Linked DNA regions of Leptothrix cholodnii SP-6. Each later gene encodes a partner of the first gene's protein in a complex. Links are inferred from orthologs where the notes say so. Each region holds a gene or a part of one and is shown in the gene's direction. Other genes may lie near its edges. The genes, in order: mfd and uvrA.

Evidence for each region.
Region 2: the proteins of mfd (region 1) and uvrA are in contact, whole or in part, in a crystal structure (PDB 4DFC), measured with the Escherichia coli proteins. The link is inferred for Leptothrix cholodnii SP-6 from one-to-one orthologs.

What each region holds. Positions count from the first base shown.
Region 1 is NC_010524.1:2,170,478-2,180,122, forward strand. What follows is about bases 2,924-6,913. They hold mfd (transcription-repair coupling factor), read left to right. Parts: upstream 2,924-3,245; coding sequence 3,246-6,713; downstream 6,714-6,913. Other genes in these bases: LCHO_RS10060 (hypothetical protein), read left to right, coding at 2,924-3,134; serB (phosphoserine phosphatase SerB), read left to right, coding at 6,807-6,913. Outside these bases: LCHO_RS10050 (NAD-dependent succinate-semialdehyde dehydrogenase), read left to right, coding at 1-1,453; LCHO_RS10055 (GGDEF domain-containing protein), read right to left, coding at 1,484-2,398; more of LCHO_RS10060, read left to right, coding at 2,712-2,923; more of serB, read left to right, coding at 6,914-7,514; LCHO_RS10075 (HDOD domain-containing protein), read right to left, coding at 7,548-8,414; ribonuclease E activity regulator RraA, read right to left, coding at 8,539-9,042; protein-disulfide reductase DsbD, read right to left, coding at 9,074-9,645. UniProt on the Escherichia coli protein: Couples transcription and DNA repair by recognizing RNA polymerase (RNAP) stalled at DNA lesions. Mediates ATP-dependent release of RNAP and its truncated transcript from the DNA, and recruitment of nucleotide excision repair machinery to the damaged site.
Region 2 is NC_010524.1:318,094-327,177, reverse strand. What follows is about bases 3,070-6,498. They hold uvrA (excinuclease ABC subunit UvrA), read left to right. Parts: upstream 3,070-3,397; coding sequence 3,398-6,298; downstream 6,299-6,498. Other genes in these bases: LCHO_RS01500 (patatin-like phospholipase family protein), read right to left, coding at 6,353-6,498. Also shown: more of LCHO_RS01500, read right to left, coding at 6,499-7,261; LCHO_RS01495 (polysaccharide biosynthesis protein), read right to left, coding at 7,326-9,084. UniProt on the Escherichia coli protein: The UvrABC repair system catalyzes the recognition and processing of DNA lesions. UvrA is an ATPase and a DNA-binding protein. A damage recognition complex composed of 2 UvrA and 2 UvrB subunits scans DNA for abnormalities.

The sequences.
Region 1 (9,645 bases):
CCCCGGCCTGCTCAAGACCGACGCGCTGATCGACGGCGAGTGGATCGCCGGCACCAGCCGCTTCGACGTCGCCGACCCCGCCACCGGCGCCAGGCTGGCGGACGTGGCGCTGCTGGGCGCGAGCGAAACCGCAGCCGCGATCGCCGCCGCCAACGCCGCCTGGCCGGCCTGGCGCGCCAAGACCGCCAAGGAGCGCGCCGGCATCCTGATGAAGTGGTACCAGCTGCTGATCCAGCACGCCGACGACCTGGCCCGCATCATGACCGCCGAGCAGGGCAAGCCGCTGGCCGAGGCGCGCGGCGAGGTGGTCTACGGCGCCAGCTTCATCGAGTGGTTTGCCGAAGAAGCCAAGCGCGTTTACGGCGAGACGATTCCGAGCACCGACGCCAACAAGCGCTTCATCGTGCTCAAGCAGCCGATCGGCGTCTGCGCGGCGATCACGCCGTGGAATTTCCCGATCGCGATGATCACGCGCAAGGTCGCGCCGGCGCTGGCCGCGGGCTGCCCGGTGATCATCAAGCCGGCCGAGCAGACGCCGCTGTCGGCGCTGGCCTGCGCCGAGCTGGCCCAGCGCGCCGGCATGCCGCCGGGCGTGCTCAACATCCTGACCGGTGATGCCGAGAGCTCGATCGAGATTGGCGGCGTGCTGTGTGCCTCCGACGTGGTGCGCCACCTGAGCTTCACCGGCTCGACCGAAGTGGGCCGCATCCTGATGCGCCAGTGCGCGCCGACGATCAAGAAGCTTAGCCTCGAACTCGGCGGCAACGCACCCTTCATCGTCTTCGACGACGCCGACATCGACAGCGCGGTCGAGGGCGCGATGGTCAGCAAGTACCGCAACGCCGGCCAGACCTGCGTCTGCGCCAACCGGCTGTACGTGCAGGACAGCGTCTACGACGCGTTCGTCGAGAAGCTCGCCGCCAAGGCCGCGGCGATCAAGGTCGGCAACGGTTTCGAGGCCGGTGTCAACCAGGGGCCGATGATCGACGCCCAGGCGCTGGCCAAGGTCGAATCCCACGTGGCCGATGCCGTCGCCAAGGGTGCCCGGGTGGTGGTGGGTGGCAGCCGAGGTGCTGGCGCGCTGGGCCAGCGTTTCTACACGCCGACGGTGCTGTCGGACGTGACCGCCGAGATGCTCTGCGCGCGCGAGGAAACCTTCGGCCCGGTGGCGCCGGTGATGCGTTTCAAGACCGAGGCCGAGGCGATCGCGCTGGCCAATGCCACCGAGTTCGGTCTGGCGGCTTATTTCTACAGCCGCGACATCGGCCGCATCTTCCGCGTCGGCGAGGCGATCGAGGCCGGCATGGTGGGCGTCAACACCGGGCTGATCTCGGTGGCCGAAGTGCCGTTCGGCGGCGTCAAGCAGTCGGGGCTCGGCCGCGAGGGCTCGCGGCACGGCATCGAGGATTACGTCGAGATGAAGTACCTGTGCCTGGGCGACATCCTGCGCTGAAGGCCGTGGCGACGACCGGGCGCCCGCGCCTCAGTCGTCGTTGGCTGCGCCGCCCGTGCCGCCCATCATGCCGGCGCGCAGCGTGCCCTTGGACTGCACCGCCGACGCATACGCCAGCCTGAGCAGTTCCTCGGCCTGGCGGCCGTGTTCGGGGTAGAGGCTGACACCGGTGCCGATGCCCAGCACGGCCTGCTGGCCGGTGACGACATAGGGCTCGCTCATGCTCTTGGCCAGCTTGGCGGCCACCCGCTCGCCATCCTGCGGCCGTTCCATGCTGGGCAGCACCGCCGCGAAGGCGTCGGCACCGACCACCGCCACCACGTCGCTCGAGCGCAGCCCCGCGCGCAGGCGCACCGCGGCCTTGCGCTTGAGCAACTGGGCGGCCTGCTCGCCGAGCCGGGCCTGCACCGCTTCCAGGCCGTCGAGCCGCAGCACCAGCAGGGCCATCGGCATCGGCTCGCGCTCGCGCAGTGCACACAGCTGATTGAGCAGCTCGACCAGCAGCGCGCGGTTGGGCAGGCCGGTGGACAGGTCGATCGACCAGGCCCGGCGGACCTCGAGGTCCTGTTGCTTGCGCTGTACCGCCAGCCAGATCGCGCGCCGCAGCCGCGCGCCTTGCGTGTCCTCGATCGCCAGCACGTCCTGCACGCCGATCTGGATCAGGCGGCGTGCCAGATCGCGATCCGGCGACGGCCAGGCGACGATCACCGCCGAAGCCGTCGCGGCCTGCGACAGCCCCTGCCACGACAGCAGCGCCTGGGCCTGCGTGCGCGTGCTGCAACCGATCACGATCGCCTGCGGCGCATGCACCTGCATGTAGAGCACCAGGGCGTCGAGGCTCTCGCAGGCGTCCCAGACGATGCCCTCGTCGCCCGCACCGTCCGGATTCAGGGCTCCGAGCCCCAGGTGGCAGGCGGTGATCGGGTTGGAACGTGAGTTGGACATGGCGGCGAACTGCAGGCTGCTAAATGAAATACAGGGCGCTGATATTACTGAAACCCTCCGGCGTTGGCGCTCGACAGATTCTGCGCAAACTGCATGCGCAGCGATCTTCGACCGATTTCCGGATATTGAAACTGACTTCGGCGCAATCCGGGGGGTGCGCGGGAAGGTGCGGCGCAAACACGAAGTGTGGCGCTCCCGCCTCATCCTTTAGGGGGAGGCGGATTTTCACGCACCTCACCTACGCTTTGAGGCAGTTCCAGCCCGAGGCCATGTCATGAAAATCTTGTTGCTCAGCGACCACAGCAGTCTGCACATGCTCCTCCAGCACGTGCTGCAAGGGCGCACCGCCGAGGCGCAGGTCTGGCGCACGCACGCCCTCGCCAGTGCGCTGCCCTATCTGCGGCAGGAGCCCGAGATCGAAGTCGTCATGCTCGACATCGCCCTGTGCGGCTGGTCGCGCCTGGCCACGCTGGTCAGCACGCTCAGGCCGTGCCTGGGCCACCGCAGGCTGGTCCTGCTGGTCGACGCGCTGCGCGACACCGCGCTGGTGCGGGCGCACGGAGTCACCGTCGACCTCTGCCTGTCCAAGGCGAGCGGGGTCACGGAGATGGTCGAGCGGCTGCTGCAGAGCAGCCGGCCGCCGCACATCGCGCCGATCTGCCTGGACTTGCACTTCGGCCCCACCGTCATCCATGCCCCGAAGGCATCGGCCGAGTTCACGCAGCTGGTCTGGTGAGCGGGCGCCGGCCCCCGCCTAGAATCCGCCGCGTCTGTTGAAGCCCGACGTCGCCCGGCAACCGCCCGGTGGCGTGGCGGCGTTTCAGCGGCTCAACCCCGAGCCCCGTCCATGCTGCTTCCGAACATCGCACCCGGCAAACGCTTTGCCGTTTCACGCCCGATCGGCTCCGCCGATGCGCTCTTGCTGGCCCGCTTCGCCCAGGCCCGGGTGGCCAGCCGGCAACTGCTGGCCGTGATCGTGGCCGAGCCCGCCGACGCCCAGCGGCTGCCCGACGAACTGGCTTTCTTTGCCCCTGAACTGCGCGTGGCGGTGTTCCCCGACTGGGAAACCCTGCCCTACGACAGCTTCAGCCCGCACCAGGACCTGATCTCCGAGCGCCTGGCCACGCTCTGGCGGGTGCGCTCGGGCGAGGTCGACGTGGTGCTGCTGCCCGCCACCACGGCGCTGACCCGGCTGGCGCCGCCGTCGTTCCTGGCCGGCTACACCTTCCATTTCAAGCAGAAGCAGAAACTCGATGACGCCGCGCTCAAGGCACAGCTGACGCTGGCGGGCTATCAGCACGTCAGCCAGGTGGTGTCGCCGGGCGAATACGCCGTGCGCGGCAGCCTGATCGACCTGTTCCCGATGGGCTCGCTGGTGCCCTACCGGGTCGACCTGTTCGACAACGAGGTCGATTCGATCCGCGTCTTCAACCCCGACAGCCAGCGCAGCCTCTACCCGGTGCCCGAGGTGCGGCTGCTGCCCGGGCGCGAGTTCCCGATGGACGACGCCGGGCGGCAGGCCTTCCGGGCCCGCTGGCGCGAAAAGATGGACGGCGACCCGAGCAAGGCGCGCATCTACAAGGACATGGCCTCGGGCATCGCCACCGCCGGCATCGAGTACTACCTGCCGCTGTTCTTCGAGCAGCCGGCCACCTTCTTCGACTACCTCGGCGACGCCGCCGCGCTGGTGCTGCACGGCGAGGTCGACGAGGCGCTGGCGCGTTTCTGGGGCGAAACCCGCGAGCGCCACAAGTTCCTGCGCCACGACCCCGAGCGGCCGGTGCTGCCGCCCGAGGACATCTACCTGCGCCAGGAAGAATTCTTCGCGCGGTGCAACCAGCACGCCCAGCTGTCGATCCGCGGCAACGACCCCGTCGAATGGGCCCGGCCGCTGCCCGACCTGAGCGTGATCCGCGGCGGCACCGATCCGCTGCAGCGCCTGGAGCAGCAGCTCGAGAAGATCCGCAGCCAGAAGAACCGGCTGCTGATCGTGGCCGAAAGCGCCGGCCGGCGCGAGAGCCTGCTCGAACTGCTGCGCGACCACCGGCTGGAGCCGCCGCCGATCGACGGCCTGTCGGCCTTCATCGCCAGCGACCACCCGTACGCGATCGCCACCGCGCCGCTGGCCGCCGGTTTCTTCTGGACCGACGCGACGGCCGACTTCGGCATCCAGTTCGTCACCGAAACCGAACTCTTCGACGCCACGCCCACCGCACGCCGGCGCCGCAAGCAGGAGCAGACCAGCGACGTCGAGGCGCTGATCAAGGACCTGTCGGAGCTGAAGGTCGGCGACCCGGTGGTGCACGCCAACCACGGCATCGGCCGCTACCAGGGGCTGGTCAGCATCGACCTGGGCGAGGGGCCGACCGAGTTCCTGTTCCTCGAATACGCCGACCAGGCCACGCTCTACGTGCCGGTGTCGCAGCTGCAGCTGATCAGCCGCTACACCGGCGTCAGCGCCGAAGAGGCGCCGCTGCACAAGCTCGGTTCCGGCCAGTGGGAAAAGGCCAAGCGCAAGGCGGCCGAGCAGGTGCGCGACGCCGCCGCCGAGCTGCTGAATCTGTACGCGCGCCGCGCTTCGCGCGAAGGGTTTGCATTCCGTTTCTCGCCGCAGGATTACGAGGCGTTTGCGGCCAGCTTCGGCTTCGAGGAAACCGCCGACCAGAACGCCGCGATCCACGCCGTCATCCAGGACATGATCAGCCCCAGACCGATGGATCGGCTGGTCTGCGGCGACGTCGGTTTCGGCAAGACCGAGGTGGCCTTGCGCGCCGCCTTCGTGGCGGTCACCGGCGGCAAGCAGGTGGCGCTGCTCGCGCCGACCACGCTGCTGGCCGAGCAGCACTACCAGACGCTGGCCGACCGCTTCGCGCAGTGGCCGGTCAAGGTGGCCGAGATCAGCCGCTTCCGCTCGACCAAGGAGGTCAAGGCCACGCTCGACGGCCTGGCCGCCGGCACGGTCGACATCGTGGTGGGCACGCACAAGCTGCTGAGCCCGGACTCGAAGTTCAAGAACCTGGGCCTCCTGATCATCGACGAGGAACACCGTTTCGGCGTGCGCCACAAGGAGCAGATGAAGGCGCTGCGCGCCGAGGTCGACGTGCTCACGCTCACCGCCACGCCGATCCCGCGCACGCTGGGCATGGCGCTCGAAGGGCTGCGAGATCTGAGCGTGATCGCCACCGCGCCGCAGCGGCGCCTCGCGATCAAGACCTTCGTGCGCAACGAGACCGGCGGCACGATCCGCGAGGCCGTGATGCGCGAGTTGAAGCGCGGCGGCCAGGTCTACTTCCTGCACAACGAGGTCGACACGATCGAGAACCGGCGCCAGAAGCTCGAGGAAATGCTGCCCGAGGCGCGCATCGCGGTCGCCCACGGCCAGATGCCCGAGCGCGAGCTCGAGCGCGTGATGCGCGACTTCGTGGCCCAGCGCCACAACGTGCTGCTGTGCTCGACCATCATCGAGACCGGCATCGACGTGCCGAGCGCCAACACCATCGTCATCAGCCGCGCCGACAAGTTCGGCCTGGCGCAGCTGCACCAGCTGCGCGGGCGCGTCGGTCGCAGCCACCACCAGGCCTACGCCTACCTGCTGGTGCCCGACACCGAGGGCCTGACCAAGCAGGCGCAGCAGCGCCTGGACGCCATCCAGGCGATGGAGGAACTGGGTTCGGGCTTCTACCTGGCGATGCACGACCTGGAGATCCGCGGCGCCGGCGAGGTGCTGGGCGACAACCAGAGCGGCAACATGATGGAGGTCGGCTTCCAGCTCTACAACGAGATGCTGGCCGAGGCGGTGCGGGCGATGAAGGCCGGCGAGGAGCCCGACCTGCTGTCACCCACCGGCTTCTTCGGCGCCGCCACCGAGGTCAACCTGCACGCCCCCGCGCTGCTGCCCGACAGCTACTGCGGCGACGTGCACGTGCGCCTGAACCTCTACAAGCGCCTGGCCACGGTCGACAGGCTCGACAAGATCGACAGCCTGCTCGAGGAGATCGTCGACCGCTTCGGCAAGCTGCCCGCCCAGGGCCAGACGCTGTTCGACCTGCACCGCCTGCGGGTGCAGGCGCGGCCCTACGGCGTGGTCAAGATCGACGCGGGCCCGGCGGTGATGAACATCCATTTCAAGCCGAACCCGCCGATCGATCCGATGCGCATCATCGAGCTGGTGCAGAAGAACCGCAACGTCAAGCTCGCCGGCAACGACAAGCTGCGCATCGACCGGGCCTACCCCGACGCCAAGGACCGGGCGCAGTACGTGCGCGACGTGCTGCGCGCACTCGGCCAGCCGCAGGCCAAGGCGGCCGCCACCTGAATGCACAGGGCCGCGTGCCCGCCGGCGGCACGGCATCGTTAGCATTGCCGCCTTTCCATTCACGCACACGACCGGCTCGGCCGGCCCCTGCAGATGCCTCAAGAATTTGCCTCCGGCCTGGTGATCCAGGGTTTCACGCCGCCCCTGGCGCTGGCGAACTTCCGCCTGATCGCCTTCGACATGGATTCGACGCTGATCAACATCGAATGCGTTGACGAGATCGCCGACGCCGCCGGCCGCAAGGCCGAGGTGTCGGCCATCACCGAGGCCGCCATGCGCGGCGAGATCGCCGACTACAAGGAAAGCCTGCGCCAGCGCGTGGCGCTGCTGGCCGGCGTGCCGGTGGCGGCGCTCGAGCAGGTGTTCAGCCAGCGCCTGCAGCTCAACCCCGGCGCCGAGGCCCTGGTGCGCGCCTGCCAGGCCGCGGGCCTGAAGACGCTGCTGGTGTCGGGCGGCTTCACCTTCTTCACCGACCGGGTGCGCGATCGCCTCGGCCTCGACTTCACGCGCAGCAACGTGCTCGAAGTGGCCGACGGCCAGCTGACCGGGCGCATGGTCGACCAGCCTTGGGGCGACATCTGCGACGGCGACGAGAAGCGCCGCATGCTGCTGGCCACTTGCGCCGATCTGGGCATCGAGCCGAGCCGGGCGATCGCGATGGGCGACGGCGCCAACGACCTGCCGATGATGGCGGTGGCCGGCCTGTCGGTGGCCTATCACGCCAAGCCGCGGGTGCGCGAGCAGGCGATGGTGGCAATCAACGAGGGTGGGCTCGACCGCCTGCTCGAACTGCTGGCCTGAGTTCGTTGCGGTGCCGCGATGGCGGCGCCGGGTTCAGAAATCCAGTTCGAGCAGGGTCTGCAGTTCGTCGCACCAGACGTCGAACTCACGCGCGTTGACGCCCAGTGCCAGCAGCGCCTGGGCGCCGCCGCGCTCCCACTCGCCGTGCCGGTTGCGGCCTTGCTGGCGCTGCAGGAAGCGCTCGGCCAGCAGCGCCAGCGCGATCAGGTGGCGCAGCCGCGGGGTCGCGGGGTTGGCGAAGACGCGGTAGTCGTGGTGCAGGCGCACCGCCTCGACGATCTCGGCGCTGACGCCCCAGCTGTGCGCCAGCGCCGCGCCGACCACCGCGTGATCGGTGCCGTGCCGGGCGTTCTCGACCTCGGTGAACGGGCGCCGGCCGAGGTTGGCCTCGGCCAGCGTGACGCGGTAGCTGGGCTGCTCGAAACGCTGGATCAGCACCGCGATGCCGACGTCGCAGAACAACCCGAAGGTGTGCGCCACGTCGGGCTCGATCACGCCGTGCTGGCGCGCCAGCCAGCTCATCGCCAGGCTGCGGCGATGCGCCACGTCCCAGAACCGCTCCAGGCTCGGGCCGCGCACCGGCAGCACCTTGCGCAGCACCAGCGCGCTGAGGATGGCGATGCAGCGCTGATTGCCCAATTGCTCGAACGCCCGGCGCAGCGTGCCGGCGGCGCGAGGCACGCCGGGCCAGCGCGCGTTGGCCACCTTCAGCAGCGCGGCGGCCACCGCCACGTCGTAGGAGGCCAGCTGCACCAGCATGTCCTGGCGCGGCTCGTCGCGCAGCAGTTCGGTGTGCAGGCGCTCGAGCAGCTGCGGTCGCGGCGGGATGCCGATGTCGCGCACCAGCGTGGCGAGTTGTCCGGTGTCGACCGGCGGGACGGCAAGTTCAGGCAGTGACATGTCACGGATCCACGACGTGCGGGCCGCTCGGGGCGAGCTGACGGCCTCACCCCTTCGTTTCGGCGCGGCGTCGTCGAAATTGAGGGGCAAACCGTGATCCGATGTGAGCCGGTCCGGTCGGTGGTCAGTCGGGCTGGCTCATGACGACGATGCCGTCGGCGTCGGCGGCCAGCCAGTCGCCCGGGCGCACCCAGACGCCCTGGATCTGCACGGCGACGTCGGTCTGGCCGACGCCTCGCCGGTCGGTCGGCAGCGGCATCGCAGCCAGCGCGCGGATGCCGACCTCGCTGACCGCCAGCTCGGCGACATCGCGCACGCAGCCGTCGATCACCAGGCCGGCCCAGCCGTTGCGCGCCGCGGCGGCGCCCAGGTTGCCACCGAGCAGGGCGCGGCGCAGCGAGCCGCCGCCGTCGACCACCAGCACGCGGCCCAGGCCCGGCGACTCGACGGCGGCCTTGAAGTGGCTGTTGTCCTCGTGGCACTTGACCGTCACCACCCGGCCGCTGAAGGCGCTGCGCGCGCCGAAGTCTCGGAACACCGGCGGCAGCACGCGGAAGTCACCGTCGCTGTCGTTCTTGTGGGCATCGCAGAGGTCGCAGGTGGCTGGGGACGAGATGGCGGAGTTCATCGGCGGAAGGGTGAGTGTTCGAGGAAGAGGGTCACAGGCCGGCGGTCTGCAGGCTGCGCAGGAACTGCTCGGCGTTCTGGTAGCCGATCACGCGCGCTCCGGCCTGCTCGCGCCCTTGCGGGTCGAAGAAGATGATGCCGGGCGGGCCGAACAGCTGGAAGCGCTTGAGCAGGGCGCGGTCGTCGGCGTCGTTGGCGGTCACGTCAGCCTGCACCAGCACCGCGCCGGCCAGCTTGGCCTGGACCTGCGGGTCACGGAAGGTGAACTGCTCGAACTCCTTGCACGAGACGCACCAGTCGGCATAGAAGTCGAGCATCACCGGCTTGCCGGCGGTGAGCAGCAGGGCGTCGAGTTCGGCCACCGACTTGACGCGCTGGAAATGCACCTCGCCCGCCTGGGTCGGCGAAGACCGACCGCTGCCGTCGGCCAGCACGGCGCCCCGCGCGTCGGTGCTGACCGAGCTGACGAGGTGCGAGAGCGGCTGCAGCAGCGAACGCCCGCCCGAGAGCATGCCCAGCCATTGCGCCGCGCCGCCGATGGCCAGCACCAGCGCCAGCCCCTTGCCCAGGTGGGCCGACCGGCGGGCCGTCGGCGCCAGCGGCT
Region 2 (9,084 bases), 1.9 Mb from region 1 along the record:
AGCTTGCCACTGAATGTAAGTCGCTGACCCATTATACAAAAGGTACGCAGTCACCCCTTGCGAGGCTCCTACTTTTTGTATGCATGCGGTTTCAGGATCTATTTCACTCCCCTCCCGGGGTTCTTTTCGCCTTTCCCTCACGGTACTTGTTCACTATCGGTCGATTACGAGTATTTAGCCTTGGAGGATGGTCCCCCCATCTTCAGACAGGATTTCACGTGTCCCGCCCTACTTGTCGCACGCCCAGTTCCACAGTCAACTTTTTCCATACGGGGCTATCACCCGCTGTGGCCGGACTTTCCATTCCGTTCTGATAAGTCGACTGCTAAAACGTGCAGGCTCTTCCGATTTCGCTCGCCACTACTCTCGGAATCTCGGTTGATGTCTTTTCCTCCAGCTACTGAGATGTTTCAGTTCGCCGGGTTCGCCTCGCATGCCTATGTATTGAGCATGCGATACCCTTGCGGGTGGGTTTCCCCATTCGGATATCTCCGGATCAAAGCTAATTTGCCAGCTCCCCGAAGCTTTTCGCAGGCTATCACGTCCTTCATCGCCTGTAATCGCCAAGGCATCCACCACATGCACTTATTCACTTGACCCTATAACTTTGACATCCACTCTCGCAGACATCGTCAAGGAATGATTCGATCCCAGCGGACTAGGCCAGGACCAAATTTTGAGTATTTACGTTTTCGCCGTACTTTCAACTCCCGCAGATTGCTCCACGGTATTGATGTCTGGTGACGCAATCAATTATCACTGACGGCACGGTGCGCCCAGCACTTTACACGCTGAACGCTTTCCGCCAGTGAATCTGATTCGACTCTACGAATTTTTAAAGAACAACAGCCAACTTTCGATGGCAAACCAAAATCACGACCGACAATCGCGAGACTTTGGTTTGCATCGAACAGCAAGAACAGAATGGATGGTGGAGGATGACGGGATCGAACCGACGACCCCCTGCTTGCAAAGCAGGTGCTCTCCCAGCTGAGCTAATCCCCCGTGTCTGATTGGTGGTGGGTCTGGTTGGATTCGAACCAACGACCCCCGCCTTATCAAGACGGTGCTCTAACCGACTGAGCTACAGACCCCAATTCTGTTCTGTCACTGTCGTTTGTACAGCCGATAAGTGTGGGCGCAAGAATTTGAATGCTTGTTTCCAGAAAGGAGGTGATCCAGCCGCACCTTCCGATACGGCTACCTTGTTACGACTTCACCCCAGTCACGAACCCTGCCGTGGTAATCGCCCTCCTTGCGGTTAGGCTAACTACTTCTGGCAGAACCCGCTCCCATGGTGTGACGGGCGGTGTGTACAAGACCCGGGAACGTATTCACCGCGGCAAGCTGATCCGCGATTACTAGCGATTCCGACTTCACGCAGTCGAGTTGCAGACTGCGATCCGGACTACGACCGGTTTTCTGGGATTGGCTCCCCCTCGCGGGTTGGCAGCCCTCTGTACCGGCCATTGTATGACGTGTGTAGCCCTACCCATAAGGGCCATGAGGACCTGACGTCATCCCCACCTTCCTCCGGTTTGTCACCGGCAGTCTCATTAGAGTGCCCTTTCGTAGCAACTAATGACAAGGGTTGCGCTCGTTGCGGGACTTAACCCAACATCTCACGACACGAGCTGACGACGGCCATGCAGCACCTGTGTTCAAGTTCTCTTTCGAGCACTCCCACATCTCTGCAAGATTCTTGACATGTCAAGGGTAGGTAAGGTTTTTCGCGTTGCATCGAATTAAACCACATCATCCACCGCTTGTGCGGGTCCCCGTCAATTCCTTTGAGTTTCAACCTTGCGGCCGTACTCCCCAGGCGGTCAACTTCACGCGTTAGCTTCGTTACTGAGAAGAAACCCTCCCAACAACCAGTTGACATCGTTTAGGGCGTGGACTACCAGGGTATCTAATCCTGTTTGCTCCCCACGCTTTCGTGCATGAGCGTCAGTACAGGTCCAGGGGATTGCCTTCGCCATCGGTGTTCCTCCGCATATCTACGCATTTCACTGCTACACGCGGAATTCCATCCCCCTCTACCGTACTCTAGCTGTGCAGTCACAAATGCAGTTCCCAGGTTGAGCCCGGGGATTTCACATCTGTCTTACACAACCGCCTGCGCACGCTTTACGCCCAGTAATTCCGATTAACGCTTGCACCCTACGTATTACCGCGGCTGCTGGCACGTAGTTAGCCGGTGCTTATTCTTCAGGTACCGTCATCCCTCCGAGGTATTAACTCAAAGGATTTCTTCCCTGACAAAAGCGGTTTACAACCCGAAGGCCTTCTTCCCGCACGCGGCATGGCTGGATCAGGCTTTCGCCCATTGTCCAAAATTCCCCACTGCTGCCTCCCGTAGGAGTCTGGGCCGTGTCTCAGTCCCAGTGTGGCTGGTCGTCCTCTCAGACCAGCTACAGATCGCAGGCTTGGTAGGCTTTTACCCCACCAACTACCTAATCTGATATCGGCCGCTCCAGTAGCGCGAGGCTCTTGCGAGTCCCCCGCTTTCACCCTCAGGTCTCATGCGGTATTAATCCGGCTTTCGCCGGGCTATCCCCCACTACTGGGCACGTTCCGATACATTACTCACCCGTTCGCCACTCTCGAGGATTGCTCCTCTACCGTTCGACTTGCATGTGTAAGGCATGCCGCCAGCGTTCAATCTGAGCCAGGATCAAACTCTTCAGTTCGATCTTGATTTGCTCTAAGGAATCGAAGTGAACTTCACTTCTCTATCCATGAGCGTTTAAAGTCCATAAGACCTCGAGCCCGCAGTTGCCTACAGAACCCTTGGCACTCGCCTTCAAACGCCCACGCTTATCGGCTGTATATTTTTAAAGAACATCGCAAGCCGCCGTCTTTGCAGACCACTTCTTGCGCTTGCTGTCAGCAACTTGTTGCAAACAGCGCAGAGGCGAGATTATCAACCGTCTTTTTGGTTTCGTCAACAACTTTCGAAGAAGTTTTTAACATCACCAACCGACTGTTTGATCGCCAACACGACGCAGGTCAGAACCTGAATCATTTTGGCATCGCCGCCGGTCTTGCTGCAAGCCAACTAGGTGGTGAGCAGCGAAGACCGCAATTATGCACCGGAACTTCATCGGCGCGCAAGTGGCTGGGGAGAAATTCTTTGAGAGCCCATGAGCACAGCGATCCGCACCACCCCGTCGGCAGCGGATCCGCCCCCTCCTGCCTATATAAATAGAGAGTGTTGATAGAGCACTCCTCGTCAGCCGACGGGCGACCACTCGATGCCGCGCCGCAATGCTGAACGCCTGATTGGCATCCAGCGCGACGGGGCACCCACGGCAGTCTCGAGCCAATGTGCACGTCCGATGACGTCAACCCCGTCGTTATGATCGTCCGCTTGGCCTCGACAGATTGCATCCTCATGTCTACCGGTGTTTCCACCGTGCATCCGCACCCGAAGATCAGCGTGCGTGGTGCCCGCACCCACAACCTCAAGAACATCGACCTCGACCTGCCCAAGCATGCGCTGGTCGTGATCACCGGACTGTCCGGCTCGGGCAAGTCCAGCCTGGCGTTCGACACCCTCTATGCGGAGGGCCAACGCCGCTACGTGGAAAGCCTGTCGGCCTACGCGCGGCAGTTCCTGCAACTGATGGACAAACCCGATGTCGACGTGATCGAGGGCCTGAGCCCGGCGATCTCGATCGAGCAGAAGGCCACCAGCCACAACCCGCGCTCGACCGTCGGCACGATCACCGAGATCCACGACTACCTGCGTCTGCTCTACGCCCGCGCCGGCACGCCGCATTGCCCCGACCACGGCCAGCCGCTCGAAGCTCAGAGCGTCAGCCAGATGGTCGACGCCGTGCTGGCCATGCCTGCCGAAACCCGACTGATGGTGCTGGCACCCGTGGTGCGTGATCGCAAGGGCGAGTTCGTCGAACTGTTCGAGAGCATGCAGGCGCAAGGCTACGTGCGCTTCCGGGTCGACGGCCAGGTGGTCGAGGCCGCCGACCTGCCCAAGCTCAAGAAAGCCGAGAAACACGACATCGACGTCGTCATCGACCGCCTCAAGAGCCGCGCCGACGTCACCCAGCGCCTGGCCGAGAGCTTCGAAGCCGCGCTGCGCATCGCCGAAGGCCGCGCCATCGCGCTCGAGATGGACACGGGCAGGGAACACCTCTACTCCAGCAAGTTCGCCTGCCCGGTGTGCAGCTACTCGCTGTCCGAACTGGAACCGCGCTTGTTCTCGTTCAACTCGCCGGTCGGCGCCTGCCCCAGCTGCGACGGCCTCGGCATGGTCACCGTGTTCGACCCCGAGCGCGTGGTCGCCTTCCCGTCGCTCAGCCTGGCCAGCGGCGCCGTCAAGGGCTGGGACCGCCGCAACTCGTACACGTTCTCGCTGCTCGAGAGCGTGGCCGCGCACTACGACTTCGACCTCGACACCGCCTTCGAAGAACTCGCCCCCGAACACCGGCAGGTGCTGCTGCGTGGCTCGGGCGAGGAGGAGATCGCCTTCACGTATGAAGCCGAAGGCGCAGGCGGCAAGAAACGCAGCGTCAAGCGCAAGCATCCCTTCGAAGGCATCCTGCCGAGCCTGGAACGGCGCTTCCGCGAGACCGATTCCCCCGCCGTGCGCGAAGACCTGACGCGCTACCAGAGCGTCAAGCACTGCCCCGACTGCGACGGCGCCCGGCTGCGACGCGAGGCCCGCCACGTCCTGCTGGTCGACGACCAGGACGACGCGCTCGGCCGCAAGCCGCTGGCGATCTACCAGGTCGAACACGCCACGCTGGCCGACTGCCTGGCCTACTTCGAGACCCTGCACCTCAAGGGCGCCAAGGCCGAGATCGCCGACAAGGTGGTGCGCGAGATCCGCGCGCGGCTGCGTTTCCTCAACGACGTCGGCCTCAATTACCTGAGCCTCGACCGCAGCGCAGACACCCTGTCGGGCGGCGAAGCCCAGCGCATCCGCCTGGCCAGCCAGATCGGTTCGGGCCTGTCGGGCGTGATGTACGTGCTCGACGAACCCAGCATCGGCCTGCACCAGCGCGACAACGATCGCCTGATCGGCACCCTCAAGCACCTGCGTGATCTCGGCAACAGCGTGCTGGTGGTCGAACACGACGAGGACATGATCCGCGCCGCCGACCACGTCATCGACATGGGCCCGGGTGCCGGCGTACACGGCGGGCAGGTGATGTCGCAAGGCACGCCCGAACACGTGGCGGCCGACCCCAACTCGCTGACCGGTCGCTACCTCGGCCAGGTACTCAAGATCGCCATCCCCCAGCGCCGCAACAAGCTGTCGGACCAGAAAGATCCGCGCGTGCTGCGCATCGTCAACGCCCACGGCAACAACCTGCGCGGCGTGACGGCCGAGATCCCGGTCGGCCTGTTCACCTGCGTGACCGGCGTGTCGGGCTCGGGCAAGAGCACGCTGGTCAACGACACGCTCTACGCCGCGGTGGCACGCAAGCTCTACCAGAGCCACCTCGAGCCGGCGCCGCACGACGAGATCGAAGGCCTGGACGCCTTCGACAAGGTCATCAACGTCGACCAGAGCCCGATCGGCCGCACGCCGCGCAGCAATCCGGCCACCTACACCGGCCTGTTCACGCCGATCCGCGAGATGTTCGCCGAGGTGCCGATGGCGCGCGAACGTGGCTACGGGCCGGGGCGCTTCAGCTTCAATGTCGCCGGCGGGCGCTGCGAGTCCTGCCAGGGCGACGGTGTGCTGAAGGTCGAGATGCACTTCCTGCCCGACGTCTACGTCGCCTGCGACGTCTGCCACGGCAAGCGCTACAACCGCGAAACGCTGGAGGTGCTCTACAAGGGCAAGAACATCACCCAGGTGCTGGAGCTGACGGTCGAGGACGCACACGCCTACTTCAACGCCGTGCCCAGCATCGCGCGCAAGCTGCAGACGCTGCTCGACGTCGGACTGGGCTACATCAAGCTCGGCCAGGCGGCGACCACGCTGTCGGGCGGCGAGGCGCAGCGCGTCAAGCTGGCGCTGGAGCTGTCCAAGCGCGACACCGGCCGCACGCTCTACATATTGGACGAGCCGACCACCGGCCTGCACTTCCACGACATCGGCCTGCTGCTGAAAGTGCTGCACCAGCTGCGCGACGCCGGCAACACCATCGTCGTGATCGAGCACAACCTCGACGTCATCAAGACCGCCGACTGGCTGCTCGACATGGGCCCTGAAGGCGGCTCGGGCGGCGGGCGGCTGCTGATCGCCGGCACGCCCGAAGAGATCGCCGAGTGCGCCGAGAGCCACACCGGGCGCTTCCTCAAGCCGCTGCTGGCGCGATGAACGCGGCGCCGGGCGGGTCGCTCGGCGCCAACCCCGCACGCCGCGAGCGCGACCTCAGCGCCTGACGGCCGTGGCCGCGTCCCGCGCCAGCTGGGCCTGCTGCCAGCGCTCGATCGCTGCGCGGATCTGCGGCAGCGCGGCCTGGGCGGCCTTTTCGCCTTCGAGCACCGCCACGTGTTTCTGGTCGAGATCGGTCGCGCCGATCTGGCCCACACGCGGGCGGATCACCACCTCGGCGCGTGTCATCTCCTGCTCGCCGAGCTTCTGGCCCATGATCGTGATGGTCTGGTTCAGGTTGCTGAGCATGCCGGCCGCCTTGCCGTCGCGCGCCTTCGACGAGATGTCGACCGCGATGACGATGTCGGCGCCGAGCTGGCGCGCCGCGTCCACCGGCACCGGGCTGACCAGGCCACCGTCGACATAACGCTTGCCGCCGATCAGCGCCGGCTGGAACACCCCCGGCACACTGCACGAGGCGCGGACCGCCTGGCCGGTGTTCCCACGCGTGAAGATCACCCGCTCGCCGCTGTCGAGGTCGGTGGCCACCGCCGCGAACGGCTTGCTCATCTGCTCCAGCGGCTTGTTCTTGATCAGCTCGTTGACATAGGCCTGCAGCTTGTCGCCCTTGATCACGCCGCCGACGCCGAACAGCGTCAGGTCCTTGATGCGCTCCTCGTCGAGCGCAAACGACTGCTCCTGCAGCGCAAAACCGCTCAAGCCCGAGGCGTAGAGCGCCCCGACCACGCTGCCGGCGCTGGTGCCGGCCACCACGGTGGGCGTCAGCCCGGCGGCTTCCAGCACCTTGATCACGCCGACATGGGCGAAGCCTTTGGCGGCACCACCGCCCAGCGCCAGGCCGATGCGCGGCAACGGCGGCGGCTTGACGGCCACCGGCGGCGCCGAGGCACAGGCGGTCAACAACAAGGCGACAGCGGCGAGGGACAACAGGGAGCGGCGATGCATCACGTCAAGAAACCCGAGGATTGGAACCGGCCGGATTGTCGGGCCGGAAGCGAATTCCCCGTTTTCAATGCCCGGCGCGGCGGTATTCCGACACCAGCCGCGCCAGCCGTTCGCGCACTTCGTCGTCGGGCGCGCTGCTGCGCTCGGCGGCCCAGTCGAGCAATGCCTGCACGTCGTGGCCGCGGTCGTCGAGGCGGGCGATGCGCAGGCGCTCGAAGCGCGTCGCAAGCGTCGCGTCGGCGTCGGCCAGCAGTTCTTCGTAGAGCTTTTCGCCCGGGCGCAGGCCGCTGAAGGTGATCGGGATCTCGTCGGCCGAATGGCCGCTCATGCGGATCAGGTCGCGCGCCAGGTCGACGATGCGCACCGGCTCGCCCATGTCGAGCACGAACACCTGACCGCCCTCGCCGATCGCCGCGGCCTGCACCACCAGTCGCGCAGCCTCGGGGATGGTCATGAAGAAGCGCGTGATGTCGGGGTGTGTCACCGTCACCGGCCCGCCGCGGGCGATCTGCTCCTTGAACTTCGGGATCACGCTGCCCGACGAACCCAGCACATTGCCAAAACGCACCGCCATGAAACGCGTGCGCCCGCCGCGCGCCAGCACCTCGGCCGCGAGCTTGGCGATCACCATCTCGGCCGCGCGTTTGCTCGCGCCCATCACGTTGGTCGGGTTGACGGCCTTGTCGGTCGAGATCAGCACGAAACGTTCGGCGCCCGCCTCGGCCGCCGCGCTGGCTGCGCGCCAGGTGCCGAGCGTGTTGTTGCGCAAGGCGGCGAAGGCGTTGTCCTCCTCCATCAGCGGCACGTGCTTGTAGGCCGCGGCGTGGAACACCACCTGCGGGCGCACGCGTGTGAAGGTGGCGCGCAGGTGCTCCGGGTCGCGCACGTCGCCCACCAGCCGCACCAGCGGGATATGCGGGAAGTGCTCGCTCAGCTCCTGCTCGATGCGGTAGAGCGCGAACTCGCTCAGCTCGTAGAGCACCAGCTTGAGCGGGCCGTAACGCGCCACCTGGCGGCACAGCTCCGAGCCGATCGAACCGCCCGCGCCGGTGATCAGCACCACCTTGCCACCCAGCGCCTCGCTGATGCCGCCTTCGTCGAGCTGCACCGGCTCGCGGCCGAGCAGGTCTTCGGCCTCGATCTCGCGCACCCGCGTCACCGTGGTTCCCTCGCGCAGCTCGGCGGCGCTGGGCACCGTCACCACCGGCAGATGGGTGGCGGCGGCCAGGTCGAGCGCGCGGCGGCGTTCGGCCGGCGTGGCCGACGGCAGCGCGACGATGATGTGGCTGATGCCGTGCAGCTCGGCCCAGCGCGGCGCACTGTCCAGCGGCCCGAGCACCGGCACGTTGCTGACGCGTGTGCCCAGGCGCCGCCGATCGTCGTCGAGCAGGCCGACCACCACCCAGCCGTGGTGCTGGATGCCGGCGATCAAGAGCCGCGCCGCGTCGCCCGCGCCCATCACCAGCGCGCGGCGGGTTTCGGTGGCGCTGCCGGAGATGCGCCCACGCATGTGTTCGTACAACATGCGGTAGCCGATGCGCACCATCGCCAGCCCCATCAGGCTGACGACCGGGTGCAGCGCCAGCACCGCGCGCGGCACCTGCGACAGCTGCGCCATCAGCACGGCCACCGCGCCGACCAGCCCGGCGATCGCACACGCCAACGTGAGCCGCTGCACCTCGCCGAAACCCGAGAAGCGCCACATGCCCTTGGGCACGCGCAAGGCGACGAACACGCCCAGATACAGCGCCACCAGCGCCAGCATGACCCAGACGTCGTAATCCGGCCGGGCGCTGTGCCAGCGCTCGAAGCCGAGCCGGAAC